DNA from 2 places in the Paraburkholderia sp. 32 genome. Region 2 is predicted to be linked to the other one. Evidence: riboswitches for the same ligand, from Rfam matches in the RefSeq annotation. Region 2 holds a riboswitch; the other holds the start of a gene.
The links. Region 2 has a riboswitch for glycine ahead of gcvT (glycine cleavage system aminomethyltransferase GcvT). Riboswitches for the same ligand answer to the same signal wherever they lie in the genome.

Region 1 (15,914 bases), on a different contig from region 2:
CAGGAGCTGGCGCAGTGGCGGCAAGCGGCCACGCAGGCATTGGCCGAGCCCGAAGAGGTGCGTGCGAGTCCACAGCAGACGAAGCAGGACCAGCGACGCATAAAGGAACTGGAACGCGAACTGCGGCGCAAGGAAAAGGCACTGGCCGAGGCGGCCGCATTGCTGGTTCTTTCAAAAAAACTCGGGGCGATCTTCAACACGGACAAGGGCGAGGACGAATGATCGGCCTCGAAGATCGCCAGCTCCTGGCCCGGGAAATTGATTCGGCAAGACTGGCTGGCGCACGGTTGCGCCTGGCCTGCGAGGTGGCTGGAATCGACGTGCGTACCCTGCAGCGCTGGAAGGCCCATCAGGGGCTCGTCAGGGGCGATGCGAGGCCAGGCGCGACGCGACCGCTGCCCGCGCACACCCTGAGCCCGGAGGAACGGGCAAACGTGCTGCGCGTAGCCAATGAGCCGCGCTTTGCCGACATGCCGCCCGCGCGTATCGTGCCGATGCTGGCCGACGAAGGCGTATACATCGCCAGCGAATCGACCTTCGCCCGCGTGCTGCGAGAGCATGGGCAGATGACGCGCCGTGGCCGCGCCAGAACGCCTTCGAGCGCCCGGCCGCCAACCACACACGTCGCGACCGCACCGCGCCAGGTCTGGTGCTGGGACATGACCTATTTGCCGGCAACGGTAACAGGTCGATGGTTCCACCTGTACCTGATCCTGGACCTGTACAGCCGCAAGATTGTCGGCTGGGAGGTGCACGACAGCGACGCTGCCGAACATGCAGCGCATCTGGTGCGGCGCACGGCACTCGCTGAAGGCATTGCCGCCCTTGAGACCCGACCGGTGCTGCACGGTGACAACGGCGCAACGCTCAAGGCAACTACCGTGCTGGCGATGCTCCACTGGCTGGGTGTCAAGCCGTCGTACTCACGCCCCCGTGTCAGCGACGACAACGCCTACGCCGAGGCGCTCTTCCGAACCGCGAAGTATCGGCCGGAGTTTCCGGCCACAGGCTTCGAGGACCTGAACGCTGCTCGCATTTGGGCTGCCGGTTTCGTGCAGTGGTACAACTTCGAGCATCGTCATAGCGGCATCCGCTACGTGACGCCTGCGCAGCGCCATGCCGGCGACGATCGCGCGCTTCTCGCGGCACGTCATGCACTGTACGCGAAGGCGCGTGCATGCAATCCGACCCGCTGGTCGCGTCACACGCGTAACTGGACACCGGTGGGTGCCGTGACGCTCAATCCCGAACGTGACTCAGTCGTTGAGATGGCGTCGATCGGCGCGAATAAACAGCCTCTGGCTGCATGAGTGAGGCGTGCGAGGCTATCGTGACGACTGACTCGCGCTCCGGATTGAGGGTGACGGCGCCGATTGGTGTCCAGTCTCGCGTGCAGCGTGACCAGCGGGCCGGGTTGCGTTCCCGCGCCTGCACATACACCTCGTGACGCGCCGCGAGGATCACGTGGTCGTCGCCGTCATGGCGCTGCGCCGGGCTCACGTAGCGGATGCTGCTGTGGCGATGGCCGCGCTGTTCCAGACTTCCGCATTGCTGACGGACAGTTGCCCGCCATTGGCGAACGAGGTTTCCATCGCCGCGTAACGATGGCGCTCGAACACGGTGACGTGGTGGCCGCGCTGAGCGAAGGCGTGAGCAGTCGTGACGCCGGTAATGCCGGCGCCAATGATGGCGATTCGTGACATGACATGGTCCAGAGTAAATTGAGCATCACCGGTGTCGATTTCATTTCGAAACCGGCGTCGATGTCCCATCTGTCCATGTACCTGAGAGTTTCTTCTCCAGCGGCGCGGGCTCGTGCGGCCGTGCGCGGAAAATCCCCTTCGGTGGGCGTGCGTGACGCCGCTCGCCAGATGTCCCTGCTACGCGGTCCTTTTGCCTGAGAGTTTCCGGGGCGGTTGCTCCGTCGGCGTCGTCACACCTTCTGACGATCTCTCCGGCGCTGCATTGCAGAACGATTCGACGTTACCTGTCCAAATTGCTGGCTGCAAGTACTAGTTGAAAGTGTTTTTCGAAAGCCTTTGCGATTTGAAGAGGCGCTTCGATCTGGCAACAGGGATGTCGATCATTACCATGCGTGTCTACGACGGTGCGACCGCACTCCGACAGCATAATGTGACCTGGGACCAGGCGCTGCGCCGGCGTGGATCTCACCGGGCAGTGGCCCCACCGTCCACCGGCAACGCGACGCCAACCACGAAGGAAGCCGCGTCTGAGCACAACCAGACGACGGCTTCGGCAATCTCCTCAGGTTGAGCCATTCGTCCCAGCGGATTCGCAAGCCGTGAACGCGGGACGAGGTCATCGCCGAATCGCGCCTGCGTCAAAGCGGTTTCAACAAGACCCGGACACACCGCGTTCACTCTGATCTGTTTAGACGCAAACTCGACCGCCGCGGCCTTCGTCAACCCTATGACCCCGTGCTTGGCCGCGCCGTAGATTCCGTCACTCGGTACACCGACCAGACCTGAGCGCGAGGCATTGTTGACGATCGCACCTTTGCCGGCGGCCAACATGTGGTCGAGCTCTGCCCGCATACAGTGCCAAACGCCTTCCAGATTGACGGACATCACACGGTCCCAGTTGTCCTGAGTCGACACCCGCAAGCTGCTCGATTTGTCGGAAACACCGGCGTTGTTGAATGCACAATCCAACGCGCCATAGTGGCTCACGGTCGTCCGGACCATACGCTCCACGGAATCTGGATCTGTCACATCCACGGCGACGAAAAGCGATTGCTCGCCAAGGCTTTCGGTAATGTAATGAACAACCTCGGCGCCGCGTTGCGCATCGGCGTCCGCGACAACCACCGCGGCGCCTACTCTGGCGAACGCAATGGCCGTCGCGCGCCCAATGCCGGATGCCGCACCGGTCACGAGGGCTACCTTCCTGTCGAATAACCTGCTCATTTACCATTTCCTTCATGGGTTGAGATCACGCTGCAATGTAGAGCGGCCTTTCTCTCCGGTCGCGGGACCGGCCGACCTGTCCAGAACGTCAGGCCACCATCACCAGATCCGCGAGCAAGGCTACGAAGATACCCACGCCCTCGCGCAAATGAGTCACGGCAACAAACTTCCAGTTCATAACGACCGACTCCATCTGTCGAAGGTGGATGAGTGATCGGCGCTACACGTTTGCAGCACCGGCCACGAAGGGGGCGAAAACAGGTTCTCCGCTCGGGTTCGAGACCGGCCGGTCGTTCGAACCGGAACGCTCACCAACTCACCGGTAGTTCCCTAAGGCCGTAAACAAAAGATTGGCTCTTGAATGGCAAGGCATCGAATTCAACCGCCAATTGCAGATTGGGAAACCGTTTGAACAATGTCTCGAACACCACCTGGAGTTCAAGTCGAGCCAACGGCTGGCCCAGGCACTGGTGAATTCCAAATGAGAACGCCACATGAGACTGTCCGCCGGTCTCACGATGGATATCGAAACTCTCGGGACTCGGAAACGCAACCGGATCGTGATTCGCTGCATGCAGCAGTGCGAGAACACCCTCTCCCTTACGAATCAGTTGCCCGCCAATCGTGACGTCCTCGGTCGCAACACGGTTGGAATTCATATGCGTGATGGAATGGAACCGGAGCATTTCTTCGACTGCTCCGCGCACCAGAGAAGGATTCGCGATCAGGTCCGCCTTCTGCCGCGGATGTTGAAACAGACTGAGCAGCCCGAGTCCGATCTGGTTGGCCGTCGTCTCGTGTCCGGCCAAATACAGCAACGTCGCCATCTGAACCGCTTCTGAATGCGGCAGCTTTCCCGGGATGACCCATTCCACCGCCAATCTGCTCAGCAGATCGCTTCCATCGCCCGGGTCTTGTTCTTTCTGGCGCAACAGTTGATCGATATAGGCCGTCATCTCCTGCGCCGATCGCGTCAAAGCTTCCGGAGCAATGGAGAGATTCATCCGATCCGCGCTCCACTTCTGCAGTTTCGCGTGATCTTCATACGGCACTCCCAGCATGATCGAGATCACCAGCGACGGCAGCGGCAATGCGAGGTCCGCGATGAAATCGGCTGGCGCGCCTTTCTTCTCCATAGCATCGAGAAGCGTGTCGAGTGAACGCTGAACCAACGGCCGCAAATCCTGCATACGCTTTGCCATGAATTCCTTGGTGAGCATGCGGCGATAATGGCCATGCTCAGGCGGGTCCATGGTAATGAATGTCTGATACGACTTCGACTGAGCAGCGCGCGCCGGCGCCACGAACGGAAAACCCGCGACAAGTGGCGATGCGCTGAAATGGGGATTTGTCAGCACCTCGCGGAAATGTTCCATGTCGGTCACGATCCATGCGGCACTGCCGTCCCAAAGCTGGACTTTCGCCATCGGCCCTTTTTCCCGCAAAGCGGCGTATTGCGGCGGAGGGTTCAACGGTGCTTCCGTATCGCGCGGCCAGGGGAATGTCTGCCGGGCAAATGGGCACGTGATTTCAGCATCTTGAGTCGACATGTTTCGGCACTCTCTCTTTAAGTTGAGCAATTGGCAAAACCCGGTCTTGCTTGAGATTGGAAGCAGGCAATTTCCGCGACGCGTGCTGCCGGTCAGCAGATCCGGCGTGACGCGCTAGAAGAGATGTCTCATACCAACACGCAGAACAACCTGGCGGGAGTTGCTGGAAGGCGTGATCGTCAGATAGGACGCCACCGCGGATTGACCGGTCGAATCGGTTCCGGACGCGATCTGATAGTTCGCCATGAAGTACACGTCGGTGCGCTTCGACAGGAAGTAGTCGACGGTGGCGTTGATCAGATGGTATTTCGCGCCCTCCTTGCCATCGATGGCACCGCCGGTCAGGTAGTCGTAAGAGCCGTTGAGCCACAGGAATGGCGTAAGGCTATAGCGCACAAAGGCAGAATAGCTGTTGAACGTAGCGTTGCCGGTATAGCCACGGGGGTTCATAACCGCAAGGTTCCCCGATGCCGGGTCGTTCAGCCCGCGAAAGCTGATATTGGAATAGTTCGCTCCAACGATAACGCGGGAAAACGCGTATTGCAGAGCCGCTCCCGCAACCTGATACGCGGATGCGGAGGCGAAGCCGCCGTAGACAGGATTGACCTGCACTCCCGATATCGAACCCAGATTACTGGCAGTCGCCGAACTATTCGCATTGTTGCCCCAAAACGACCGGTTCGGATCACGCGCCCGGAGATACGCCGCGGCGACCGTGAGCCCGTTGAATCGATAAGAACCGCCCAGAGAAAAGACGCTGTTGGTTCCAAACGATCCCGCCACTCCGCCGAAACTGTAGAGTCCGCCAAACTTGAAACCGCCGTACGTGTCCGACGTAAATTTGATCGAGTTATTGACGCGATAGGTATTCCCGAAATTGTTGACGTCATTGCCATGTAACGAATACGTTCCGTTCCCTACGGCACCGGTTAGCGGTCCGATAAAGTCCACGACTGAATCGTACTGACGCCCAAGCGTAACCGTTCCGTATGGAGTAGCAATGCCGACATAAGCCTGCCGGCCGAACAGGTCACCGCCCTGCTGGAAATTCCCGGTCCCGATATCGAAACCGCTTTCCAGGACGAAGATGGCCTTATAGCCACCGCCGAGATCCTCCACGCCTCGCAGACCCCACCGGTTACCCTGCATGATGCTGCTGCTCATCGTATATTGTTGGCGGCCCGTTCTATGGCCATTCTCGATGGTCTGCGCATTGTTGACGAAGTTCAGACCAAAGTCGATCACGCCGTAAAGCGTGACGCTGCTTTGCGCGGAGGCCGCCTGGGTAAAAAGTAAAGCAGTCGACATCAGCATCAATTTCGGGCATTTCATTTCTGTCTCCAAATATAATTTAATAGATTTGTAAAGCTCTCGGATTGCGCAAGATTTTTAATTTTTATCGTCAACCCGAGGCTTTCGGACGTCTCTCGTCAATCGCTGCCATGCGTGCATGAAAGGACTCCGATAGCGTTCCCGCTTTTAACTGCACCTGCAATCTGTCAGGAATTTCGTTTTACAAAACTCAAGATTCTGAATTGGTGTAGCAGCGCGCGTAGATAAACCGCGCCGCGAGCTCGCTCCTGGTTGTGTATCAGGAGTGCTCGCGAGACCTGATGATGTGCAAAAGATAAGGCGTGTCGAAAAGAAGGGACAATACTAAAAAACGATGGATCGAGCAGATCCACCAATAGCTCGTTCAGGACACCTTCCGGCCCTCTCGGCGGAACGATGCCGGAGAACATCCGACGATCCGGCTGAACGCCGTGCTAAACGCGCTGTCGGACAGATAACCGATCGAAAGACCGATATCGTTGACGGAGCGATTGCTGTTCAGCAACGCATCCTTGGCAAGCGCAATGCGCCAATTGGAAAGATAGGTAGCGGGGGCCTGGCCCACGCATTCGGAGAAGCGGCGTGCAAACACCGCGCGTGACATGCCGACCTGCTTCGCAAGGATGTCCACCGTCCAGTGGTTCGCAACGTCGGCATGCATTTTTTGCAGCGACATGGCGATCTGCGGGTCGGCCATACCGCTTAGCCACCCGGTTCGTTGTCCTTCTATTTGCAACATCGGACGACGCAACACCTCCACCAGCATGATTTCCACCAGCCGGCCCATGACCAGTTCACGACCCGCCAACTGACAAAGCGACTCCTCGCCGATCAATTCGACGATACGGCTCAGACGTCCGGCTTCTTCATCCGAGGATCGGACGTAAAGAAGATCCGGCAGCAAACTCGCAAGGAGCGCAGTGTGCTCAGGTTCGACCTGGAAATAGCCGCCCACGAGTCTGACTTCATCGCCACCCTTGCCGTCGTTCCATCGGGCATAGTCCGTTTGCCCGGCGTCGGCGGCGAGCGCAGTCACGGCTGGGATAACATCCAATCCGCTGCCGAGGCTATAGCGAGATGACGCGTTCAACATCACGTAGTCACCTTGCTTCATTAGCAATGGAGGGCCATTGGGCGGGACAAAGCAGCAGTGTCCCGTCACGACGAGGCAGAAGACCGGCTCGTCTCGCCGAGGAACGCTCATTCCCCAACGTCCGTGCTCTTCGAGCGTGCGCCATAACACCGATTGAGGGCGCATCAGTCTGACGATATCGGTCAGCAGGTCCACTTAGGACAACCCATTAATAATTGCTGATTTTTCATTATGATCGTCTGTTAGCGCCCTACCAGCGCCCACGTGAAGCCGGCCGCGTCAGTACATCATGACCGCGCGACTTGCATTGCCACACGCACTGACATCTCGATCGACATACTGACGGCGTCCGCGAACCGCTGCAACGCATCGACTGATCCACACACGATCTGATACTCCTCGCGCCCTATCCGCCCATCGAGAACCACCTGCAAACCCGATGCTCGCGCCAATTCGATCACGTCCATGACGCTTCCTCCAATCAACTGACATACTGTTGTATGGCCATTGCGGGACGCTCGACGTGAGGTGGAAATACGCACCACGAACCGTCGCCATGCCGGAAAAAGAACACCGACAATACGTCCGATGAACGCCTGACCTCGAGGCGAACACAGCGCGTGGAGCGCATCCGTCCGGTTTTCACCCGAACGACCCGAGCCGGTGACGCCGCGGTTGGTTGAAGCCACTTCTCAACCAGCCAACGCAATGATGTGCTGCCGCTGTCCATGCAAAAACTCCGCACTGCTCGATTGCCGCGATCAGGACCTAGACTCGCGAACGAAAAGCAGATATTTAGTCCGTTGACCAAATACTAGTGGTCACCAGACCTATTATCAAGAAAGATAAAGCTGGCGTTTACCCTGTATTCACGCGAATTTCTCGTACCTTTTCGTTGGAGCACCGGCCGTGTGTTATACACTTGACCAATACCCTGACTGAACGGCTGCGGCCGCCCTGTTCGATAGCAGCGTGCAACGCACAGCCGCTCGCAGCCAGCCGGATTCCATCCCTCGAGTGTCAAAGATGAAAGACCTCTCTCTCAGCTCGGCGGAACTTGGCGGACACGATCCGCGCTCACCTGCGCGGCAGCGCGGCAATCGGTCGACACGTATCCCTGAAATTCTCGAGGCTGCGATTCGCGTGTTTGCGTCCGAGGGAAACGTGGGGTTCACCCAGCGACGCGTGGCAGCCGAAGCGCAGATTCGCCTCGGTACTCTCCAGCACTACTTCGGGAGCCGGGACGCGTTGCTGCTCGCCACCATAGAAGAAGTGGCCCGACGCTATCTGGAGCAATACCGTTCGCTCTCCAGCGATCCGGCACTATCGCCCGAAGCGCGCCTCGACGCCGTGCTGGACGACGTATTCGACGCATTGGCCGAAGCCAACAATGTCGTCAGCCCGTTTGCATTCGAATGCTGGTGTCTCGCGGAGCATCAACCCGCTGTGCGTGAATTGATGGTCAAGGTAAGCAAGGAGTTTCAGGCCTTGTTCAGCGGACTGGTCGCGCAGATCAATAAGGTCTTGCCTGCCGACGAATGCCGTCTGCGGGGCGCCTTGCTCTATTCGCACTGGCAAGGCTTGATCGTCTTTTTGCGGCGCTCCGGTCCCGGCGGCGTCGACGATGCGGCATTCCGAACGGCAACCAAAGTCGTATGGAAAGCAATGAGCGTCGCTCCGCAATAAGCTCCCTCCTGCCAGACCTCGCAGTTCCTTCGATACGTTTATTCGATCATTTGAACATTTAAAGCTATTGGCGCGCCTCGAAAAAAAGTGGTCAACTTCGGCTAGATCCCAGGTTGAAAACGGAGTAATAGAGATGAGGCTGAAGGCATGAAAGTTCTGGTCGCTATCAAGCGGGTGGTCGACTATAACGTCAAGGTTCGCGTCAAGGCGGACAAGAGCGGCGTAGACCTCGCGAACGTCAAGATGTCGATGAACCCCTTCTGCGAGATCGCGGTAGAAGAGGCCGTACGACTCAAGGAAAAAGGAATCGCCACCGAAGTTGTCGTGGTCTGCGTGGGCCCGAGCGAAGCGCAGGAGCAATTACGCACGGCACTCGCACTTGGCGCCGATCGCGCCATTCTGATTGAAAGCGATGAGGCGCTGGGTTCACTTGCGGTCGCGAAGCTTCTCAAGGCCCTGGTCGACAAGGAACAGCCACGCATCACACTGCTTGGAAAGCAGGCTATCGACAGCGACAACAACCAGACCGGCCAGATGCTGGCCGCACTCACCGGCTACGCGCAGGGCACGTTCGCATCGCAAGTCGAGATTGTGGGCGAAAAGATCCAGGTCACTCGTGAGATCGACGGCGGACTGCAGACGGTTGCGCTCAATCTCCCGGCCATCGTCACCGCCGATCTGCGGCTGAATGAACCTCGCTACACGACCTTACCCAGCATCATGAAGGCTAAAAAGAAGCCACTCGACGTGCGCAGCGCAAGCTCGCTTGGCGTATCCACCGCGTCGAGCGTGAAGACGCTCAAAGTGGAAGCACCGGCCGTGCGCAGCGCTGGCGTCACAGTCGCCTCCGTCACCGCGCTGGTCGAAAAGCTCAAACACGAAGCGAGGGTGATCTGATGGCCATTCTCGTGATTGCCGAACACAACCACGGCATTCTGGCCACCGCCACCCTGAGCGCAGTTTCCGCCGCGCAAAGGATCGGCGGCGATATCGCGATGCTGGTGGCGGGTCGGAACGTCGCAGCGCTTGCGCAGACCGCGGCGAAAATCGAAGGCGTATCCAAAATACTAGCCGCCGATGAGGACGCCTACGCGCATCAATTGCCGGAGAACATCGCGCCTTTGATTGCGGGAATCGCATCCGCGTACACCCATGTGCTCGCGGCCGCCACAACGCATGGCAAGAACGTCTTGCCACGCGTTGCAGCGTTGCTCGATACCGATCAGATCTCCGAGATCATCGAGGTGATCAGTGCGGACACGTTCAGGCGTCCCATCTACGCCGGCAATGCGATCGCGACGGTTCAGTCCTCTGCCGCAATCAAACTGATTACCGTTCGCGGCACGGCTTTCGACGCATCGGACACCACCCAGGAACCTGCCCCTGTCGAGCAACTTTCGGGTCCGGGAGACTCGGGCCTGTCGGCCCTGGTCGACGAACAACTGGCTGCCAGCGATCGTCCTGATCTGACCGCCGCGAAGATCGTCGTGTCCGGCGGTCGCGGTATGCAAAGTGGCGAGAACTTCGGTTTGCTCTACCCGCTCGCGGACACACTAGGCGCGGCGGTCGGTGCATCGCGAGCGGCGGTCGACGCGGGCTTCGCACCCAACGATATGCAAGTCGGCCAAACCGGAAAGATCGTCGCACCGCAGCTTTATATTGCCGTCGGCATTTCAGGGGCCATTCAGCATCTGGCGGGCATGAAAGACTCCCGGATCATTGTTGCAATCAATAAAGACGCGGACGCCCCGATCTTTCAGGTGGCGGACTATGGTCTTGTTGCAGACCTCTTTGAGGTCCTGCCCGAACTGAACAGCGCCATCCAGACGAAAAACCGTTGTTCCAGCACACAACTACCTGATACAGCAAGGAGCGAGACATGACGAGCCTCACCCAGGGACTTGCCGACTTCGTGGTAAAGACGCGTTTTGACGATCTGCCACAGCCCGTCGTCGCCGAGAGCAAGCGCCTTCTTCTCGACACGTTGGGCTGTGCGCTCGGAGCGATTGGCACCGGTAGCGGACGGATCGCTCTCGAATATGTCGATACTCTCGGGGGCAATCAGGATGCAACCGTACTCGGCAGAACACAGCGCAGTTCGGTCACCGCCGCCGCCTACGCCAATGCACGGCTGGCCAATGTACTGGATGCGGACGATACCTTTCCGACCTCGACGCATTTTGGAAATGCCACGGTCTTTTCCGCATTGGCGCTCGCCGAACTGTATAGACGCAGTGGACGCGAGTTGCTGACAGCCATCACGGTCGGCTTCGATGTCGGCGCACGGATCGGCAGCTGGATGGGCGCCCCGATGCAGATCGAGAACGGCAAGGTGATCGGCTGGAACGAACTGGGCGGTCCGGCCGCGACCATCACGTGGTCCGCGATCGGTGCGTCGACGAGCATTGCCGGCCTGAATGACAACGAGGCCAATCACGCGTTTGGCATCGGAGGAAGCAACTCCCCTCAGCCGACGCTGCGAAAATGGGCAGAATCCGTCGAGCAACCCATGTACAAGTATGCCGACGCCGGCTGGTGTGCCGAGACCGGTGTGTCCGCGGCATTGCTCGCGCGATTGGGCAGCACGGGCTTCAAGGACATCCTCGACGGACCCAACGCCTTCTGGAAGTTCTACGGCTCTCCGACGCACGACGACGAAGCGCTGATGGTTGGCCTCGGCAGCGACTGGCAGATTCTGAACACCACCTACAAGCCCTGGCCATGCTGTCGCTGGATTCATCATCCGCTCACCGCGTTCACCCAGTTGCGCGCGCGGCACGAACTCAGGCCAGACGAAATCGAACGGGTCGTCGTGCGGGCCAATCCTTTTGCGCTGACCTCCATCTTCCGCGAGCAGCAGCCGCGCGATCCTCTTAGCGCGGAATTCAGCCACGCTCATGCAGTCGCCGCGGTCGCGTACGACGTGCCGGCCGGTCCCCGCTGGTATGACGAAAAAACGATGAGCGACGAGCACATTACCGCTTTCCGCAAGCGCGTCGAAGTCGTGCCGGAGCCGACATCGTCGAACATTGGGGAATGGATGACGGGTGGCCAATGGCGAGGCGTGCCTGGTGGCGTGGACATTCATGCGCGCGGGCAGATTTTCAGCGCCACGGCCGATCACTCTGTGGGCGATCCGTGGACGGCGGCAACGCTGTTCTCCGATGAACAGATCCACGGCAAGTTCAACGTGATGATCGGACTGGACGAGCACGGCAACGGAGCACCGGCGCTCGCCAAGGCGGCGAAGGAAATCATCGAAGTCATCATGACGCTCGATGAAGGTCCGGTCAGCCGGCTAACGGACAGCTTGACGACTCTCGCCCAGTCGCTGTCCGACGGGGCCCGCTAGGGTTCTGTCGCGCTAACGATTACAGCTTGAGCAAAGCGTGATATCGGTAGTACTACTCACGCTACCAACGAGTAGAATTGTTCGGCTGCAGTCGGGGCGACGCCATCGTCACACATCTGCCCCTTGCGGATCATGTGTGCGATTTCTATGCCAGACAGGATGATGCGCGCACAGCGGAAATCCTTGAACCCCAGCATCGGTTTGATGATGCGTTTGATGGCACGGTGATCCTGCTCGACGACGTTGTTCAGGTATTTGTTTTGACGGACCTTGATCGGTGTTAAACGCTCGGCATTGAGCGCTTCAAGCGCAGCCAGATTCGCGCCACTCCTGTCCACGGTGATTGTCTCGGGCTCGCCGTTCTGTTCAATCGCCTTCTCGAAGTAGCGGCGCGCCGCGGCCTTGTCCCGATGGGCGCGCAGCAGGAAATCCACCGTATTACCTGTCTTGTCGACGGCACGGTACAAGTATTTCCATTGGCCTTTGACCTTGACGTAGGTCTCATCGACCCGCCAGCTCTTGCCCACAGGCCGTTTGCGTTTGCGGAATGCTTTTTCAAGCACCGGCAGCAGCTTAATAACCCACCGGTGCACGCTCGAATGATCCACCTCGATACCCCGCTCGGCCATCATTTCCTCGAGGTTACGTAGGCTCAGTGAGTACGCCACGTACCACCGCACGCACAGCAGGATCACGTCCAACGGGTAGTGCAGCCGCTTCAGTACCTTGCCAATGCCAGCGGGCAGCGTCTTGCGCGGCGTTTGCGTCTTTGCCATGATGCTTATCATGCGTTGCGGTCCACGGATTTTACTTGACCGCGTTAATGCGACAAAACCCATAGAAGTAGCTCAGGTGAGCGTCTGCGTCGCTGCTACCGGGAACCAGCTGCGCAAACATGCCCTGACTGCGCAACGAGGCGTCCGTTGCCGTGGCATAACGAACCGTCTCAACACGCTCCCCTGCGCCGTTGTACCGGTATTCGGTCAGGAAACCTTCCGGGTCAAGTTCCCCGCGCAACAAACCATCCTGATCGTAGAAGTAGCGCGTGACGCGATCGTTGGCCGGATCGGCATCTGGTAAGACCTGTGTCGGCGCCACGCTGGTGTCGACCCGGTTCGCAAAGACCGTCTTCACCACGGGACGTCCGCTGCCGTCGTACTGAACCTGGGTGACGGTTCCGTCCGCGTCAACGGTATGGTCGATGAAGTTGTTGAGATAAAAAGCCCATACCGTCCGGTCGTCCACCGATGCAGGCGGGCGCAGCTTCGAGGAGTCGAGCGTCAGCAACGCCCCCGATTTCAGCCTTTCGGCGGGTGTCCCGTCGGCGTTGGTCAACGAGGCGAGTTGCGCGGCCGTAAGCCTGGTTGCATAGGTGAGCGTGCGCAGCGGCCTCGCGAATGTGGTGTCGTAGACATACTCCGTCAATGTTCCATCAGGGGCGATCTGTGCGACACACTGGCCACGCCCGTTGTACAGGTAGTGCGTATTCAGTCCATTGGCATCGGTCGTCATCTGCAACCGGCCGTTGGTGTCGTAGTAGTTCCTGATCTGCGACTGCACTTTGCCCTGCACCGAATCGACCACGGCGACCAGTTCCCCCGCGGCGTTATACGTAGAGGTACGCGTCAGCCCGTTGCTGAAGGTGACTGAAACCGTGTGGTGCGCATCGTCGTACTGATACAGCGTCGTGACGCCGTCGAACTGAATCGCGCAGAGGAAGCGGCCGAGCCCGTCGTACGTGAAAGATTCAGCCTTCTCGTTGCCCGGACTGCCCGAAAAACGCTGTAGGAGACGACCGGCAGCATCATAGACGTACCGTGTCTGGATGATTGCTCCCGTCACATCGCCTGTGCCGTCGGCCAGCAGCTTCTCATAGCGCGTGACCGTCGCGAGGTTCCCACGGTAGTCATACGTCGAATCGATACGGATCGCCTCGCTGGGATTCACAAGGCCCGCCGCCCATGCATTCAACGTCGCCTCCGACACTGCATCGGTGTTGCTCAAGGCGCTGACGTCGAATGCCGCCGATGTGTACTGGATCTCGCTGACCTTCTGGCCCGCCGCGTTGTACCTGAACTCCGTGACGCGGCCCGCCGCACTCACCACGTATCGCAGATGCCCGGCTGCGTCATAGACATAGCGCGTCGTCAGGTACTGGTTCGCGTAACCATTAGCAAAATTGCTGGTCTTGTCAAAGACCGTCTCGGTCAACAGTTCATTGTTCGACCCGTACGTACGGGTAACGTCGGCTGAGCTGTCCGATTGGCTGATCAGATTGCCCGCGGCATCGTAAATAAAGTAGATCGGTTTGCCCTTACCATCATTCAGAATCCGCAGGTCGCTGTCGCCGTTGACGGTATACGTAAAGTTCAGGTTTACCCACTGTCCGTCCAGAGACGAAGTCGACCGGATGCTGATCAACCTGCCGGCATCGTCATACGTCAAGACCTTCCTGTAGCCAAGCGGATCGGTCACCGTCGTCTGCCTGTTCGCGGTGTCATAGCTAAGCGTGGTGATCCGAAACACCCCGTCGTCGGCCTTTTCGGCAATCGTCGCCACCCGGTACTCGCCGTTCACCTGAAGATAGGTGAACATCACCTGGGATCCATCCGACTGGGTGATCGAGGCGATCCGGTTGCTCGTGCCGTCGTACGTATAGGTCGTCGTATAGACGTGAGCGTCGGCGATGCTGTTGTCTTCCGGACTCAGGTCGACTGTCACCCGCGACAGTCGACCCTGTGTGTCGTACGCGTAACGGATCGTGGTCGACGTGACCAGACTGTTACCCATCCCCCGGTAGACCGAGCGCAGATCCGTCAGTTGACCGGCTGCGTTGTAGTCGAGATAGGTGACGTCGCCCCCTGCAGTCGTTACCTGCGCGAGCTGCCCTGCGGCGTTGTAGGCGTAGCCGACCGTATTGCCGTCCCTGTCGCGGGTTGACACGAGCCTGCCGCCTCGCGTGGCATCGTAAAGCTCGCTCAGCCCGTTGTTTCCGTCGTTCCACTGCCAGTTGCGGGTCGCCTCATCAAAGGACAGCGTCGCGTACGCCCCTGTGCCAGTAGCATCGGCATAGCCGGGCTCAAAGTCGCCTTGGGCAACGCTGGCGCCAAGCCACGCGGTCGACACATACAACTGGCGCGACGCATCGTACTCGTACACCGTACTCGAACCATCCCAGTCTGTCAGGGTTACCGTACTGCCTATGCTATTCAGCGTCCCAGTGAGGCCATCCACCGTGCGCGATCCGCCTGGGCGCCAGTTGTCTCCAGCAAACTGTCCGAGGCTGTTATAGGCGCGGTAGATCGAACTGTTCACCCCCTGGCCGAGCAGCAACTGGTCACGATCCTGAATCACCAGATTGCCGTTCGCCGCGTTCACATAGAGCTGCTCTCCGGTCTGCCCGAATGCCGCATTGCCGACCTGGCCATGGGCTCCAAGCCCCAATGCCGACGACGACTGCAAACCCAAACCATTGCCCGTGACGATCGCTACCATCTATGCCCCGTACCTGTTCGTTAAGCCTTGCGCGATTGGTTTCCCGAACCGCTTCCGAACAAGTTGTCCGAAGATTTTCAGAACTGTTTAGCGAAAATCTCAGGCCCTCAGGATCTCGTGCCTCCTTGCGTGCGATGAAGCATAAATTGTGGCGGCGATTGCCGGCCTGATCTCGCAATAAGGATCCCGCAGCAATTCCAGACTGCTATGCTAGAAAAGGGCTACTCACTTCCGATCCCTCACTTTCGGCTTTGTCCACCGACGCAGCGAACACCCGACGCCAAATGAACTCCACTTCCGAACACGCCGTTGCTTTGGCATCTGCCCGACTGACCCGGCTGCTTGCGTTCCTTGAGTCCGACCCCAACAACCTGTCGCTGCTAGGAGACGCCACCGCGTGCGCATTCGACGCACAGCAATTCGAACGTTGCGATGAACTGCTCGCACGTCAGCAAGCGCTCGGTGCGGTGCCGCCGGAG
Region 2 (16,119 bases):
CGGTCGCGATCGCCTGCTCGGGCATGATCAGGCCATTCTTCCACAGCGAGATGATCGACTGGATCTTGCGAATGAAGCCCTTGTCCGTCGAGCCGACCTGCTCCTGGATCATGCCGAAACAGTCGTCGGAATCCATGATCGAGAACTGCGGCTTCAGGCCGACATGCTCCGCCTCCTGACGCAAAATCTGCACGCCGAGCGAGTGGAACGTACACACCGTCAGCTGGTTCACGGGCACCTTGCGGCCTTCCTTGCCGGGTGCGGTCAGCGTCTTGCCTTCGAGCAGCTTGCCGACGCGCTCGCGCATCTCCGCCGCGGCCTTGTTCGTGAACGTGACGGCGGCGATGTGCCGTGGCTCGAAGCCCTTCGCTTCGATCAGGTGCGCGATTTTCTGCGTGATCACGCGCGTCTTGCCGCTGCCGGCGCCGGCGAGCACGAGACAGGGACCGTCGAGATAACGGACCGCTTCACTTTGAGCGGGGTTCAGGCCTGCGGACATCGTTTGTGGATGGCTAATACGGTTGAGGGACGCTGAGGTCGGACCGGCGGGTGGCGCCGGCCGAAGGCCCGGGGCATGCTGCGCGGCGCAGTGCTCGCGAGAGGTGCGATGTTAACATGGCCACTGCGATGGCCACTGCGATGGCCACTGCGATGGCCACCGCGATGGCCACCGCGATGGCCACCGCGATGGCCACCGCGATGGACGCCCTCGTTGGATGCCTCGATGGCTCGGACGCCCCGACGGGCTGCGCGCAAGGCCGGCCGTCATGTTCAGCCCCCAGTCCAGCCCACAAATGCCACAATGAGCAGATTGCGCGCCGCCGCCGCGGTGGCAAGGCGGCGCGCCGCTCCTCCAGGAAGACTCGCATGTCCGCATCGCTGAAAATTGGATTGATGGGCTACGGCTTCGCCGGCGCGACGTTTCACGCACCGGTGATCGAACACTGCGGACGCGCGAGGGTCGCCGCGATTGCGACCGGGCAATCCGAGCGCGCGCACGCCGACTATCCGCACGCGAAAATCGTCGCCGATCTCGACGCGCTGCTCGCGCTCGACGACATCGACTGCGTCGTGATCGCGACGCCCAACGACACCCACTTCGACCTCGCGCGCCGCACCCTCGAAGCCGGCAAGCACGTGGTCGTCGACAAGCCTGTCACGCTGAGCGCCGCCGACGCCCACACGCTTGCCAATATCGCGCTCGCGCGCGGCAAGCTGTTCGCGCCCTTTCACAACCGCCGCTGGGACGGCGATTTTCTGACCGTGCGCGATCTGCTCGCGCGCGTGGAACTGGGTCGCCTCACGCAGTACGAATCGCATTTCGACCGCTTCCGGCCGGGCGTGCGTCAGCGCTGGCGCGAAGACGTGACGCGCGGCGGCGGTCTGCTGTTCGATCTCGGTCCGCATCTGATCGACCAGGCGCTCGCCCTCTTCGGCGCGCCGAAGACCGTATCGGCGACGGTGCGCACCCATCGCGACGACGCAAGTGCACCCGACTACGTGCACATCCAGCTCGGCTACGACGAGTTCGAGGTCGTGCTGCACGCAAGCGCGTTGACCGCGTTGCCGGGACGGCGCTTTGCTATCCACGGCACGCGCGGCAGCTACGTGAAGTACGGCCTCGACACCCAGGAAGATCAGCTGAAAGCGGGCCTGCGCCCCGGCGACGCAGGCTTCGGCGCCGGCAACAGCCCCGGCATGCTGCGCGTGCTCGAAGGCGACGAGGAAGTCGAGTGCGAATTGCCGACCCGCAACGGCGAGTACGCAGGCTTCTATATTGCGTTGGCCGACGCGATCCAGAACCGCGTCGCATTTCCGATCAGCACGCGCGACGCGGTCGACGTGATGACGATCATCGACCTGGCCGCGCGCAGTTCCGAGCAGGGCGTGCGACTGCCGTTCGAGCGGATTCGCTGAGCCCCGCCGCGCTGCGCGTCGACACCGCGACACCACGAGCTGTGTACCAAAAACGGGACCGCCTTTAGCGCCGCGAAGGCTGTCGGCGCGGGCTTTCCTGACGTTCCGGAAAGGAACATAACGTTACAAATTCGCCCGCTGCAGAGTCAGCGGGCGTTCTTCGTCAGCCGTTGCTAGTGAGGTAGCAACCCAACACGACAACGACTCCGGGAGAATCCATGTCTCGAATCATCCGTGCCCTTGTTGCATGCGCGCTGCTCGGCTCCGTCGCCGCCTGCGTGGTAACGCCCCCGCCCGCGCCGCATCCGGGCCCGACTCCGCAGCAGATCGCGGACCAGCGTCTGCATCAGGTCGAGGGCCGCATCGACAATCTCGCGCACCGTATCGATAACCGCGTGAATCAGGGCTATTACCCGCCGCCGCAAGGCGCCGCGCTGCATCACCGTCTCGAGACGATCCGCCAGGAAGCGCATGACATGGCCGCCCAGCATGGCGGCGGTTTGTCCGCGGAAGAACAGCGCGTGCTGAATCAGGAACTGGACAATGCGGCTCATGCGATCGGCGAGTGAGCCAGCGAGCAAGTGGTCAAACCGAATCGGCAAACGAGCCACCAGGTGAGCCCCCACTACCGCTCATCGTGCGGTCACGGATGGCACCGGGAGAAGCAACTGAAAAGCGCGGGCACCACGGTCCGCGCTTTTCTTTTTGACGCCCCCGAACAGCCACAGCCGGCCCCACACCGCTCCCGGGCCTTTATTTGACAAGCCCCGGCCCGTCGCGTAAATTCGCCGCACGCGTCGGGAGAGCGTGCTGGCAGGCGAAAAATCGCAGGCCGCGCCGCCGAAGGGGCACACCCGCAAACTCTCAGGCAAAAGGACCGACCGCGTCGAAAAACCCGTCTTCCGGCGGCTTTTTCGCACTCTGGAGAGCGGCAGTAGCCATCCGCGTCGCACCTCGTGCACCGCAGGCAGGCTGCCCACCGAAGGGGCGCGCGTTTCACCCGTGACGGATCGAGCTCATTGAGCCAGTCGCGGCGGCGCAATCTCTCAGGTATCGAGGACAGAGGGGTCATGCAGAACCACGCTCGCAGGCACACGGCCGCGAGGCAGTGCGCCGCATGGCCTTTTTTGTTTCGCGAGATGCCCGAGGCCCCATGACCGAACTCAAACACACCCCGCTCCACGCCGCTCACCGCGCGCTCAATGCTCGCATGGTCGACTTCGGCGGCTGGGACATGCCCGTCAACTACGGCTCGCAGATCGAGGAACATCGCGCGGTGCGCACCGACGCCGGCATGTTCGACGTGTCCCACATGTGCGTGGTCGACTTCACCGGCGAGCGCGTCCGCGCGTTCTTCGAATACGCGCTCGCGAACAACGTCGCGAAGCTGCAAACACCGGGCCGCGCGCTCTACTCCTGCATGCTGAATCCGAACGGCGGCGTGATCGACGATCTGATCGTCTATTACTTCGCCGAAGACCACTTCCGCGTGGTCGTCAACGCCGGCACCGCCGACAAAGACATCGCCTGGTTCGGCCAGCTCAACGCGGGCGGCTTCGGTCTCACCATCACGCCGCGCCGCGATCTGGCGATCGTCGCCGTGCAAGGCCCGAACGCACGCGAAAAGGCCTGGCAAACCGTGCCGGCCGCGCGCGCCGCGACTGAAACGCTGAAACCGTTCAACGCCGCGCGCGTCGACGGCACGCCGTTCGGCGAGCTGACCGTCGCGCGCACCGGCTATACCGGTGAAGACGGCTTCGAGATCATCGTGCCGGCTACCCACGTCGAAGCGCTGTGGAAGGCGCTCGCGGCCCACGGCGTGCGCCCGGCCGGTCTCGGCGCGCGCGATACGCTGCGCCTCGAAGCCGGCATGAACCTGTACGGCCAGGACATGGACGACAATGTCTCGCCGCTCGACGCCGGCCTCGCATGGACCGTCGACCTGGCCTCGCCGCGCGAGTTCGTCGGCAAGAGCAGCCTCGAAGCCGACGGCTCGCGCGCCGCGTTCGTCGGCCTGATCCTGCTGAAGGAAAACGGCAAGGCCGCGGGCGTGCTGCGCGCGCATCAGAAAGTCGTCACGCCGCACGGCGACGGCGAAATCACCAGCGGCACGTTCTCGCCGACCATGCAGGAATCGATCGCCTTTGCGCGCGTGCCGAAGGGCGTGCAGCCGGGCGACACCGTGCACGTCCAGATTCGCGACAAAGCCTGTCCCGCAAGCGTGGTAAAACTGCCGTTCGTGCGCAACGGCAAGGTGCTGGCGGTCTGAGCGGCCGGCGCGCGCCCCCACATTCAAACACTACCGAACATACCGTTCAGGAGCATCCAATGAGCATCCCGGCCGAACTGAAATACACCGAATCGCACGAATGGGTCCGCACCGAAGCGGACGGCACGCTGACGGTCGGCATCACCGACCACGCGCAGGAAGCGCTCGGCGACATCGTCTTCTTCGAAGTCCAGGAACTCGGCAAGTCCGTGACCGCGGGCGACACCGTCGCCGTGATCGAATCGGTGAAGGCCGCCTCCGATATCTACGCGCCGGTCTCGGGCGAAGTCATCGAGGCGAACACGACCGTCGCGGACTCGCCCGAAACCGTCAACAGCACGCCGTACGACAGCTGGCTGTTCAAGATCAAGCCGGCCGCCGATGCGTCGCTCGACCGCCTGCTCGACGCCGAGGCCTACGCGAAGTCGATCGGCGCCTGAGTCGCCTTTTGTTTTAACCGTCAGGCGCGGCGCTCGCACAACGGCGCGCCGCGCCGCCAGGAACACCCATGAAGCTCGAACACCCGGATCGTCTGATGAACCGCACTCCTCTCTCGCTCGCCGCGCTCGAAGTGCACGACGCCTTCGCCGAACGGCATATCGGCCCGGATACGGCCGACCAGCAAGCGATGCTCGAAGCACTCGGCTTCGCGTCGCGCGCGGCATTGATCGACGCCGTCATCCCGAAGACGATCCGCCGCACCGAAACGCTGCCGCTCGGCCCCTTCGCGCAACCGAAGAGCGAAGCCGAAGCGCTCGCCGCCTTGCGCGAGCTCGCGGACAAGAACCAGGTGTTCCGCTCCTACATCGGCCAGGGCTATTACAACGCCCATACGCCGACGGTGATCCTGCGCAACGTGCTCGAAAATCCGGCGTGGTACACCGCGTACACGCCGTACCAGCCTGAAATTTCCCAAGGCCGTCTGGAAGCGCTCCTGAACTTCCAGCAGATGGTCACCGACCTGACCGGCCTCGCGATCTCGAACGCATCGCTGCTCGACGAAGCGACCGCCGCCGCCGAAGCGATGACGCTGCTGCAACGCGTCGGCAAACCGAAGTCGAACGTGTTCTTCGTTGCCGACGACGTGCTGCCGCAGACCATCGAGGTCGTGAAGACGCGCGCGACGCCGGTCGGCATCGAAGTGAAAGTCGGCCCGGCCGCTGAAGCCGCCGACGCCAACGCATTCGGCGTGCTGCTGCAATACCCGGGCGTGAACGGCGACGTGCGCGACTACCGCGCGCTGACCGAAGCGATCCACGCGGCGGGCGGCCATGTCGTCGTCGCCGCCGACCTGCTCGCGCTGACGCTGCTTACGCCGCCGGGCGAATGGGGCGCGGACGTCGCGGTCGGCAATACGCAGCGTTTCGGCGTGCCGGTCGGCTTCGGCGGCCCGCATGCCGCGTACCTCGCGGTGCGCGACGAATTCAAGCGGCAAATGCCGGGACGTCTGGTCGGCGTAACCGTCGACGCGCAAGGCAACCCCGCGCTGCGTCTCGCGCTGCAAACGCGCGAGCAACACATCCGCCGCGAGAAGGCGACCTCGAACGTGTGCACCGCGCAGGCGCTGCTCGCGATCATGGCGAGCATGTACGCGGTCTATCACGGCCCGCGTGGCCTGAAGACGATCGCACTGCGCGTCAATCGCATCGCCACGCTGCTCGCCGAAGGCGCGAAGCAGCTTGGCTATAAGCTCGTCAACGAAGCTTTCTTCGACACGCTCACGTTCGACACCGGCGCCCGCACGCAAGCGCTGCACGACGCGGCGACGGCCAGGCGCATCAACCTGCGCCACGTGAGCGCGACGCAAGTCGGCCTGTCGATCGACGAAACCACCACGCGCCACGATCTGGCCGACCTGCTCGCGGTGTTCGCTCAAGCGGCCTTCACGAGCGACGTGCCGCAAGTCGACGCGCTCGACGCCGCGCTCAACGCATCGAACTCTGCGTCGGTGCCGGCCGCGCTCGAACGCACGAGCGCGTACCTGACGCATCACGTGTTCAACCGTCATCATTCGGAAACGGAAATGCTGCGCTATCTGCGCAGCCTGTCGGACAGGGACCTCGCGCTCGATCGCTCGATGATCCCGCTCGGCTCCTGCACGATGAAGCTGAATGCGACGTCGGAAATGCTGCCGGTCACGTGGCCCGAGTTCGGCCAGATCCATCCGTTCGCACCGACCGAACAAACCGTCGGCTACCGCGAGATGATCGATCAGCTCGAAGAGATGCTGGTCGCCGCGACCGGCTATGCGGCCGTGTCGCTGCAGCCGAACGCGGGCTCGCAGGGCGAGTACGCGGGTCTTTTGATCATCCACGCCTATCACGCGTCGCGCGGCGAAGCGCATCGCGATGTCTGTCTGATTCCCGCTTCGGCGCACGGCACGAACCCGGCGTCGGCGCAAATGGCCGGCATGCAGGTCGTGGTCGTGGCATGCGACGCGCAGGGCAACGTCGATATCGAAGACCTGAAGAAGAAGGCCGCACAGCACGCCGATAAGCTCGCGGCGATCATGATCACGTACCCGTCGACGCACGGCGTGTTCGAGCAGAACGTCCGCGAAATCTGCGAGATCGTGCATGCGCACGGCGGCCAGGTGTACGTGGACGGCGCGAACATGAACGCGATGGTCGGCCTGTGCGCGCCGGGTCAGTTCGGCGGCGACGTCTCGCACCTGAACCTGCACAAGACCTTCTGCATTCCGCACGGCGGCGGCGGACCGGGCGTCGGTCCGGTCGCGGTCGGCGCGCATCTCGCGCAGTTCCTGCCGAACCAGACTTCGTCGGGCTACCAGCGCTCGGAGGATGGCATCGGCGCGGTGTCGGCCGCGCCGTACGGCTCGGCGTCGATCCTGCCGATCTCGTGGATGTACATCGCGATGATGGGCGCGAAGAACCTGAGCGCCGCGACCGAAACCGCGATCCTCAACGCGAACTACGTCGCCAACAAGCTCGCGCCGCACTATCCGGTGTTGTACTCGGGCCCCGGCGGCCTCGTCGCACACGAGTGCATTCTCGATCTGCGTCCGATCAAGGACACGAGCGGCATCACCGTCGACGACGTCGCGAAGCGCCTCGCCGACTATGGCTTCCACGCGCCGACGATGAGCTTCCCGGTACCGGGCACGCTGATGGTCGAACCGACCGAGTCGGAGTCGAAGGAAGAGCTCGACCGCTTCATCGAGGCGATGATCGCGATCCGCGAGGAAATCCGCGCGGTCGAGGAAGGCCGCGCGGAGCGCGAGGACAATCCGCTGAAGCACGCGCCGCACACGGCGGCGGTCGTGATCTCGGACGACTGGAAGCACGCGTATGCGCGCGAGACCGCCGCCTACCCGCTGAAGACGCTGATCGCGAACAAGTACTGGCCGCCGGTCGGTCGCGCGGACAACGTGTACGGCGATCGCAACCTGTTCTGCTCGTGCGTGCCGATCGCCGATTACGAGTAAGCAGCGCGAGTCGGCGAGACGTCATGCGCGGCGCTGTGAAGGTCCGTCGGCATCCGCGAGCGGTCCAGCCGCGGTCCTGTCGTTGAAAGCCGCAACCGGCTAACATCACACACCGAATCAGCCTAACGAGGAGTTTCGCATGGCGCGAAAGGTGCGATTGATGCAAAGCCGGGCCGAGGCGGCAGGCGTCCGTCCGTGGCGGCCCGCTTACGCGGTACTGTTGGCCGCAGCGGCCGCGTTGCTGCCGCTGCGCGCGGCGCAGGCCGCGATGAATTTCTGCGCGGCGCCGGCGCTGCAAACGAGCGAGCGCACCAATGCCGACCCCGGCGTCAAGGCGCTCGTCGCCAACGTGCAGGCACATCTGAACGAGCAGCCGCATGCGCTCGCCAAATTGCACACCGAGGGCACGCTGCCGCACGAGGGCATCTACGATCAGAGCGTCGAAGCGGAGAAGGATCTCGACCTGCTGCGCGACGCCGCGCTCGCGTGGCGCGCGACCAGCGACGACCGCTTCCTGAAACTCGTCGACCGTCTGCTGTACGCGTGGGTCACGACCTATCAGCCGAGCTTCAATCCGATCGACGAAACGCGTTTCGAAGGTCTGATCCTCGCGTACGACATGACCGCGAGCGCGTTGCCCGTCAAAACGCGCAACGCGGCGATGGCCTTTCTGACGAAGCTCGCGAACGGCTACATCGCGCAGATCGACGCGCAGCCGCGGCCGCTCACGGGCACGTTCCGCAACAATTGGCAAAGCCACCGCATCAAGCTGATCGCGATGGCGGCATTCACGCTCGACAACCGCAAGATGATCAACGCCGCGCAGCGGCTGTTCGTCGAGCATATCGGCGACAACATCGCCCCGGACGGCTCGACGATCGACTTCGGCGAGCGCGATGCGCTGCACTACGTGACCTACGATCTGCAACCGCTGGTGACGGCCGCGCTCGCCGCGCGCCGCCACAACCGCAACTGGCTGCAAGAAAAGGGCGCGAACGGCGCGACGCTGCTCGCCGCGCTGAATTGGCTCGTGCCGTTTGCTACCGGCGGTCAGACGCATGAGGAATTCGTGCATTCGAACGTCGCGTTCGATGCAAAACGTCGCGAGGCCGGCTTGCCCGGCTATTCGGGTCAGTGGGATCCGAAGAACGCGACGGAACTGTTTCACCTGGCGGCCCGTCTCGATGGACGCTTTACGCCAGTCGCGCTGCAGCTCGCACCGACGCCGCCCGCGTGGCTCGCCGTGTGCTTGCCGCTGCCGGCGCGCTAAACTCTTTATCTATAGGCAGGGAGCAGGACATGGCAGTCAGCGTCTTCGATCTCTTCAAAATCGGCATTGGTCCGTCGAGCTCGCACACGGTCGGGCCGATGCGCGCGGCGCTGATGTTCGTCCAGGGACTCGAGCGCGACGGGCTGCTCGCTTCCACCGCATCGGTGAAGGCGGAGCTGTACGGCTCGCTCGGCGCGACCGGCAAGGGCCACGGCACCGATCGCGGCGTCATGCTGGGCCTGATGGGCGACGCGCCCGACACCGTCGATCCCGAGACGATCGCGCAACGGCTCGAAGCAGTGCGCACGTCGCGCCAACTCGCGCTGCTCGGCACGCACGAGGTGCCCTTCGTGCAGAAAGAGCACATCGCGTTTTATCGTCAGGCGCTGCCCGAGCATCCGAACGGCCTGAAGCTGTTCGCCTTCGATGCGCAAGGGGCAACGCTGCGCGAGTCGACCTATCTGTCGGTCGGCGGCGGCTTCGTCGTGACGGCCGGCGCGCCGAACACGAAGGTATTGAGCGCCGTCGATCAGCTTCCGCATTCGTTCCGTACCGGCAACGAATTGCTCGCGCTGTGTGCGGCGAGCGGCAAGAGCATCGCGCAGCTGATGTGGGAAAACGAGCGCGTCTGGCACAGCGAGGAAGAGACGCGCGCCGGTCTGCTGAAGATCTGGGACGTGATGCAATCATGCGTCGCGCGCGGATGCGGCATCAACAATCCCGATGCCGATGGTCACTTGCCCGGACCTTTCCAGGTGAAGCGGCGCGCGCCGCAGCTGTATCGCGCGTTGACGGGCAACCCTGAGCGCGCGTTGCAGGATCCGCTGTCCATGGTCGACTGGATCAACCTGTACGCGATCGCCGTCAACGAAGAGAACGCGGCCGGCGGGCGCGTCGTCACCGCGCCGACCAATGGCGCGGCCGGCATCATTCCGGCGGTGCTGCATTACTACACGCGCTTCATGCCGGGCGCGAACGAGCAGGGCGTGATCGACTTCCTGATGACGGCCGCCGCGATCGGCATCCTGTACAAGCTGAATGCGTCGATCTCCGGTGCGGAGGTGGGCTGTCAGGGTGAAGTCGGCGTCGCATGCTCGATGGCCGCGGGCGCGCTGGCCGCCGTGATGGGCGGCACGCCGAAGCAGGTCGAGAACGCCGCGGAAATCGGCATGGAGCACAACCTCGGGCTCACCTGCGATCCGGTTGGCGGCATGGTGCAGATTCCGTGCATCGAGCGCAATGCGATGGCATCGGTGAAGGCGGTCAATGCCGCACGCATGGCGTTGCGCGGTGACGGCAGCCACTACGTGTCGCTCGATTCGGTGATCAAGACGATGCGCGAAACCGGCGCGGACATGAAGACCAAGTACAAGGAAACGTCGCGCGGCGGCCTCGCGGTAAATATCGTCGAGTGTTGAGTCGCTGAGCGCGGCATTCAATTGCGTGCGATCGCATCGGAAAAGCGCGGGCCCTGCGGCTCGCGTTTTCATTTGCGCGATCGTGTTGCGCGCACGCCGATCGAACAGTTGCGCTGCGCCATGACAACGCCCACATGCTCGGCGTAAGCTGTCGAAGCGCCCATCGGCCGCTGTTGCACGTTCCGCCGATGCGGCTCCATCCCAACGCACCCACGCACTGCCAGGAGGCTTCTTCGCAATGTCGCTGCCGAATGCTCCCGCTTCCCATTCCGCTTCCAATTCCGTTATCGCTGCCCATACCGCACGCACGACCGGCGCGCGCCTCGTCGTCGATGCGTTGCTCACACACGGCGTCGAGCGCGTGTTCTGCGTCCCCGGCGAAAGCTTTCTGGCCGTGCTCGATTCGCTGCACGACGAAACCGGGCGCATCCAGACGATCGTCTGCCGTCACGAAGCCGCGGCCGCGAACATGGCCGAAGCGCTCGGCAAGCTGACCGGCCGCCCGGGTGTCGCACTCGTCACGCGCGGGCCGGGCGCGACGCATGCGTCGATCGGCGTTCATACTGCGTTTCAGGACTCCACGCCGATGATTCTGCTGATCGGTCAGTGCGCGCGCGAACATCTCGATCGCGAGGCATTTCAGGAGATCGACTTCCGGCGCATGTTCGGTCAGATGGCGAAGTGGGTCGCGCAGATCGACGACCCGAAGCGCATCCCCGAATATCTGAGCCATGCGTTTCATACGGCCACCTCGGGGAGGCCCGGGCCGGTCGTGCTGGCGCTGCCCGAAGACGTGCTGAGCGATGCCTGCGACGCGGTACCTGGCGCACCCGCTTATCACCGCGTGGCGGCGTCGCCATCGGCCGCGCAGATCGCGAAGCTGCGCGAGTTGCTCGAAGGCGCGCAACGGCCGATGGTGATCGCCGGCGGCAGCGGCTGGACAGCGGCCGCATGCGCGGACCTGCGGCGTTTCATCGAAAACTGGCAGTTGCCGATTGGCCTCGCGTTCCGCTTCCAGGACACCTTCGACAACGAGCATCCGAACTACGCGGGCGACGTCGGTCTCGGCATCAATCCGGCGCTCGCTCAGCGCATTCGCGACGCGGACTTGCTGCTCGCGCTCGGTCCGCGCCTCGGCGAAGCGACGACCAACGGCTACACGCTGCTCGACATCCCGAAGACGAAGCAGACGCTCGTGCACGTGCATCAGGGCGCGGAAGAACTGGGCCGCGTATATGCGGCCGATCTGCCGATCGTCTCGGGCATGCCTGAGCTTGCGGCATTGCTTGCGGAACTGAAACCGTCGTCCGGCAGGCTCGCCTGGGCGGGTGCCGCTGAGGAAGCGCATCGCGCGTATCTGGATTGGCGCGAGCCGCGCCCAATTCCCGGCGACGTGCAGATGGGCGAAGTGATCCAGCAGTTACGCGCTCACTTGCCCGACGACGCGATCCTCACGAACGGCGCCGGCAATTACGCGACGTGGCTGCATCGGCATTTCTCGTATCGGCACTTTCGTTCTCAGCTCGCGCCGACGAGCGGCGCGATGGGCTACGGCGTGCCGGCGGCGCTCGCGGCAAAGTCGCTGTATCCACAGCGCGCGGTGGTCGCGCTCGCCGGCGACGGCTGCTTCATGATGGCCGCGCAGGAGCTCGCGACAGCGATGCAGTACGACCTGCGCGTGCTGTTCATCGTCGTCAACAACAGCCAATTCGGGACGATCCGCATGCATCAGGAGCGACACTATCCGCATCGCGTGCATGGCACCGACCTCACGAATCCGGACTTCGCGGCATTCGCGCGATCGTTCGGCGCGCATGGCGAAACCGTTGAACGTACCGGGGATTTTCTGCCGGCGTTGCAACGCTCGATCGAGTCGCAGCTGCCGGCCGTGATCGAAATTCGCATGCTGCAGGAAGCGAGCACGCCTGCGGCGACGCTCGAGATGATTCGTGAGCAGGGGAGGAAGATGCGCGGGCAGTGAAAATCGCCGCGTGGCCTGACAGCGTGTCGAATGCGCCGCCCATAAAAAACCCCGCCAGAGCGGGGTTTTCTATTATCGACCGTAGTCAGCAAAAAACTTACTTGCCGCCCACGCTTTGCAGCGTCGTCCACTTGCCATCGACGACCTTGTACAGCGTGATACCGCCGTTCTTCAGATCGCCGCGCGCGTCGTACGCGAGGTTGGCCGACGTCACGGCCGGCTTCGACGTCTTGGCGAGCACCGGCAGGTACCTGGCAGGATCGGTCGAGTTCGCGTTCTTCATCGCGGTGAACATCGCCATCGCGCCATCGAACGCGTACGGCGAGTACGTTTGCACGTCTTCGTTGAAGCGCGCCTTGTACTTCTCGACGTATGCCTTGCCGCCCGGCATTTCTTCGAGCGGCAGACCGGCAAGCGAAGCCACCGTGCCGTTAGCCGCATCGCCGGCGAGCTTGATGAAGGTCGGCGTGTGGACCATTTCGCCGCCCATCAGCGGCGCCTTCACGCCGAGCTGCTTCATCTGCTTGACCATCGGTGCGGCTTGCGAATCCGCGCCGCCGTAATAGATCAGATCCGGGTTCGACGACTTCAGCTTGGTCAGGATCGACTTGAAGTCGACGGCCTTGTCGTTCGTGTATTCACGATCGACGATCGTCGCGCCTGCCGCCTTCGCAGCCTTCTCGAACTGATCCGCAAGACCCTGGCCGTAAGCGGTGCGATCGTCGACGATCGCGATCTTCTTCATGCCGAGGTTCTTCACCGCGAACGCGCCAGCGACCGAGCCTTGCTGCGTGTCGGACGTCATCATGCGGAAGGTGGTCTTGAAGCCCTGCTGCGTGTATTCCGGCGCCGTCGCCATCGCGATCTGCGGAATGCCCGCGTTCGCGTAGATGCGCGAGGCCGGAATCGTCGTGCCCGAGTTGAAGTGGCCCAGCATGCCCTTGATGCCGTCATCCACGAGCTTTTGCGCGACCGTCGTGCCGGTGCGCGGGTCGGCCTGGTCGTCGGCCGAGTCGAGCACGATGCGAACCTGCTTGCCGCCGATCACCGGCTTCGTCGCGTTGAACTCTTCGACCGCGAGCGTGATGCCGTTCTGGAAGTCCTTGCCATAGTGCGCCTGTGCGCCCGTCATCGGACCGGCGAAACCGATCTTCACGTCTTCCGTCGATTGAGCGTTGGCCGTCCCCGCCAGCGACATGGCGGCAACCAGAGCTGCGCCTGCCAGCTGTTTCATTTTGTGTTGCATAGCTTCTCCTTGGTACCAGGTGTGGATGAAGCGGTGTCGGGGTCGCCGTCCCGCTTCCTTTCTATCGAATAAATCGCCGAGGTTCGCTCAACCGATCGTCATCAAATTCGCATTGCCGCCTGCCGCCGCGGTATTCACGCTGACCGAGCGCTCGGTAAGCAGACGCTCGAGCGCATAGTCCTCGTCGCCGCTCGCGAGCGCACGGGCCGCGACGCCCTGCACCGACACGATCGGCCCCGCGCGCTTCGCGACCTCCTTCACGAGCGCGAGCAGCTCATCGCTGTCGCCTTCGAACAGCACGGCGTCGAACGGCGCGTCGGCGCTCTTCTTCACGCTCGCGTGGGCCTTCAGCGACGCCGGCAATTGCGAAACCAATTGTTCACCGGCCGCGCCCTCGAACAACGCACGATTTCCCGTAGCCAGCGCCGCCGCGAACTGCACGCGCGCGCCGCTCGCCGTCGACGCGATACACAGCACCGTGCCGCGCGGGCCCAGCGTGTACGTATTGCGCTCGCCGGTCGGCCCCGACAGTACCGCGGTCGCGCCCGCCGGCACGTGCGACAGATAGCCGTCGCAACGCGCGGCAAGCTGCGGCTCGCGCTCGGCGATCAGCCAGTCGCGCAACGCGCTCAGCGCGGCCACCGGATTGTCGCCCTGTTCTGCAGCCTGCGCCGCCTGCGGTACTTCGACCACCAGCGCCTGCGCGAGCGACTTCGGCAAACCAGCCGGACGCGTTGCGAGCAGACGCTGCAGGTATAACGCACCGCCGGCCTTCGGCCCCGTACCCGACAGTCCTTCGCCACCGAACGGTTGCACCCCGACCACCGCGCCGATCACGTTGCGGTTCACGTAGATGTTGCCTACGTGTGCGCGGCTGATCACGTGCGCGATCGTTTCGTCGATGCGCGTGTGGATGCCGAGCGTCAAACCGTAACCCGTCGCGCGAATCTGTTCGAGCAGCTTGTCGAGCTGGCTGCGGCGATAGCGCACCACGTGCAGCACCGGACCGAACACTTCGCGCTTCAGCTCGTCGATGCTGTCGAGCTCGATCAGCGTCGGCGGCACGAAAGTACCCTGCGTCGCGCCCTCCGGCAGCGGCAGTTGCTCGACCTTGCGGCCCTTGTCGCGCATCGCCGCGATGTGGGCGTCGATGCCGCGCTTCGCGTCCAGGTCGATCACCGGGCCGACGTCGGTCGACAGCCGATCCGGGTTGCCGAGCGCGAGCTCGCGCATCGCGCCCGTCAGCATTTCGAGCGTGCGGTCCGCGACATCGTCCTGCAAACAAAGAACGCGCAACGCCGAACACCGTTGACCGGCGGAGTCGAAAGACGACTGCAGCACGTCGGCGACGACCTGCTCGGCGAGCGCCGACGAGTCGACGATCATCGCGTTCTGGCCGCCGGTTTCGGCGATCAGCGGAATCGGCTTGCCATCCGGATCGAGTCGGCCGGACAGCGTCTTGTTGATCAGACGCGCGACTTCGGTCGAGCCGGTGAACATCACCGCACGCGTGCGCGGATCGGCGACCAGCGCGGCTCCGACCGTCTCGCCATTGCCCGGCAGCAGTTGCACCGCGCCCGCCGGCACGCCCGCTTCGCGCAGAATTCGCACCGCTTGAGCTGCGATCAGCGGCGTCTGCTCGGCCGGTTTCGCGAGCACCGTGTTGCCGGCCGCGAGCGCGGCGGCCACCTGGCCCATGAAAATCGCCAGCGGGAAATTCCACGGGCTGATACAGACCACCGGACCGAGCGGCCGATGTGTGTCGTTCGAAAACTCGTCGCGGATCTGCGTCGAGTAGTAGCGCAGGAAGTCGATCGCTTCGCGGATTTCCGCGACCGCGTTGGCGAGCGATTTGCCCGCTTCGCGCACCACGAGGCCCATCAGCGTGTGCATCTGCGCTTCGAGCAGATCCGCGGCGCGCGCGAGGCAATCCGCGCGCGCCTCGACCGGCGTCGCCTGCCAGATCGGCGCGGCGGCCACCGCATGGCCGAGCGCGGCGCTCACGTGCTCCGCCGTCGCTTCGACGACCGTGCCGACGAGATCACGATGGTCGGCCGGGTTGCGCACGTCGCGCCCGGCGCCGACGGCGATCTGGTTGTCTTCGAGCATCGGCGCGGCGCGCCACGGATGATGCGCGCTCGCGAGCAGCGCCGACGACAGCGACGCGAGCCGATGCTCGTTCGACAGATCGAAGCCCATCGAATTGAGCCGCTCCGCGCCATACAGATTGCGCGGCAGCGGAATGCGTGCGTGCGGCGCGCCGAGCGGCACGATTCTCGACGCTTCCTCGACCGGATCGGCGACCAGCTCCTTGATCGCGACGGATTCGTCGGCGATGCGGTTCACGAACGACGTGTTCGCGCCGTTCTCGAGCAGCCGGCGCACGAGGTACGCGAGCAGCGTCTCATGCGTACCGACCGGTGCGTACACGCGGCACGGGCGGTTCAGCTTGTCGCGGCCGGTGACTTCTTCGTAGAGCTGCTCGCCCATGCCGTGCAGGCACTGGAACTCGTACTGGCCGGGGTAGTAGTTGTTGCCTGCGAGCTGATAGATCACCGACAGCGTGTGCGCGT

Region 1: another riboswitch for glycine. It lies ahead of OKW26_RS18460 (FAD-dependent oxidoreductase); the one in region 2 lies ahead of gcvT (glycine cleavage system aminomethyltransferase GcvT).

What each region holds. Positions count from the first base shown of each region.
Region 1 is NZ_JBNDKD010000002.1:670,729-686,642, forward strand. It holds one part of gene OKW26_RS18450 (IS3 family transposase) at 1-181, shown strand, start outside; one part of gene OKW26_RS18450 (IS3 family transposase) at 181-1,310, shown strand; partial or broken gene OKW26_RS18455 (hypothetical protein) at 1,240-1,524, opposite strand; partial or broken gene OKW26_RS18460 (FAD-dependent oxidoreductase) at 1,530-1,772, opposite strand; glycine riboswitch at 1,770-1,874, opposite strand; glycine riboswitch at 1,876-1,968, opposite strand; gene OKW26_RS18465 (glucose 1-dehydrogenase) at 2,169-2,927, opposite strand; gene OKW26_RS18470 (cytochrome P450) at 3,236-4,477, opposite strand; gene OKW26_RS18475 (porin) at 4,592-5,809, opposite strand; gene OKW26_RS18480 (AraC family transcriptional regulator) at 6,174-7,097, opposite strand; gene OKW26_RS18485 (hypothetical protein) at 7,190-7,369, opposite strand; gene OKW26_RS18490 (TetR/AcrR family transcriptional regulator) at 7,875-8,588, shown strand; gene OKW26_RS18495 (electron transfer flavoprotein subunit beta/FixA family protein) at 8,736-9,485, shown strand; gene OKW26_RS18500 (electron transfer flavoprotein subunit alpha/FixB family protein) at 9,485-10,471, shown strand; gene OKW26_RS18505 (MmgE/PrpD family protein) at 10,468-11,940, shown strand; gene OKW26_RS18510 (IS6 family transposase) at 11,997-12,728, opposite strand; gene OKW26_RS18515 (hypothetical protein) at 12,748-15,435, opposite strand; gene OKW26_RS18520 (tetratricopeptide repeat protein) at 15,720-15,914, shown strand, end outside.
Region 2 is NZ_JBNDKD010000003.1:2,312,719-2,328,837, forward strand. It holds gene OKW26_RS33560 (UvrD-helicase domain-containing protein) at 1-499, opposite strand, end outside; gene OKW26_RS33565 (oxidoreductase) at 868-1,917, shown strand; gene OKW26_RS33570 (hypothetical protein) at 2,136-2,486, shown strand; glycine riboswitch at 2,706-2,807, shown strand; glycine riboswitch at 2,829-2,990, shown strand; gene gcvT (glycine cleavage system aminomethyltransferase GcvT) at 3,071-4,186, shown strand; gene gcvH (glycine cleavage system protein GcvH) at 4,246-4,626, shown strand; gene gcvP (aminomethyl-transferring glycine dehydrogenase) at 4,695-7,631, shown strand; gene OKW26_RS33590 (alginate lyase family protein) at 7,771-8,901, shown strand; gene OKW26_RS33595 (L-serine ammonia-lyase) at 8,931-10,319, shown strand; gene OKW26_RS33600 (thiamine pyrophosphate-binding protein) at 10,558-12,300, shown strand; gene OKW26_RS33605 (branched-chain amino acid ABC transporter substrate-binding protein) at 12,398-13,546, opposite strand; gene putA (trifunctional transcriptional regulator/proline dehydrogenase/L-glutamate gamma-semialdehyde dehydrogenase) at 13,634-16,119, opposite strand, start outside.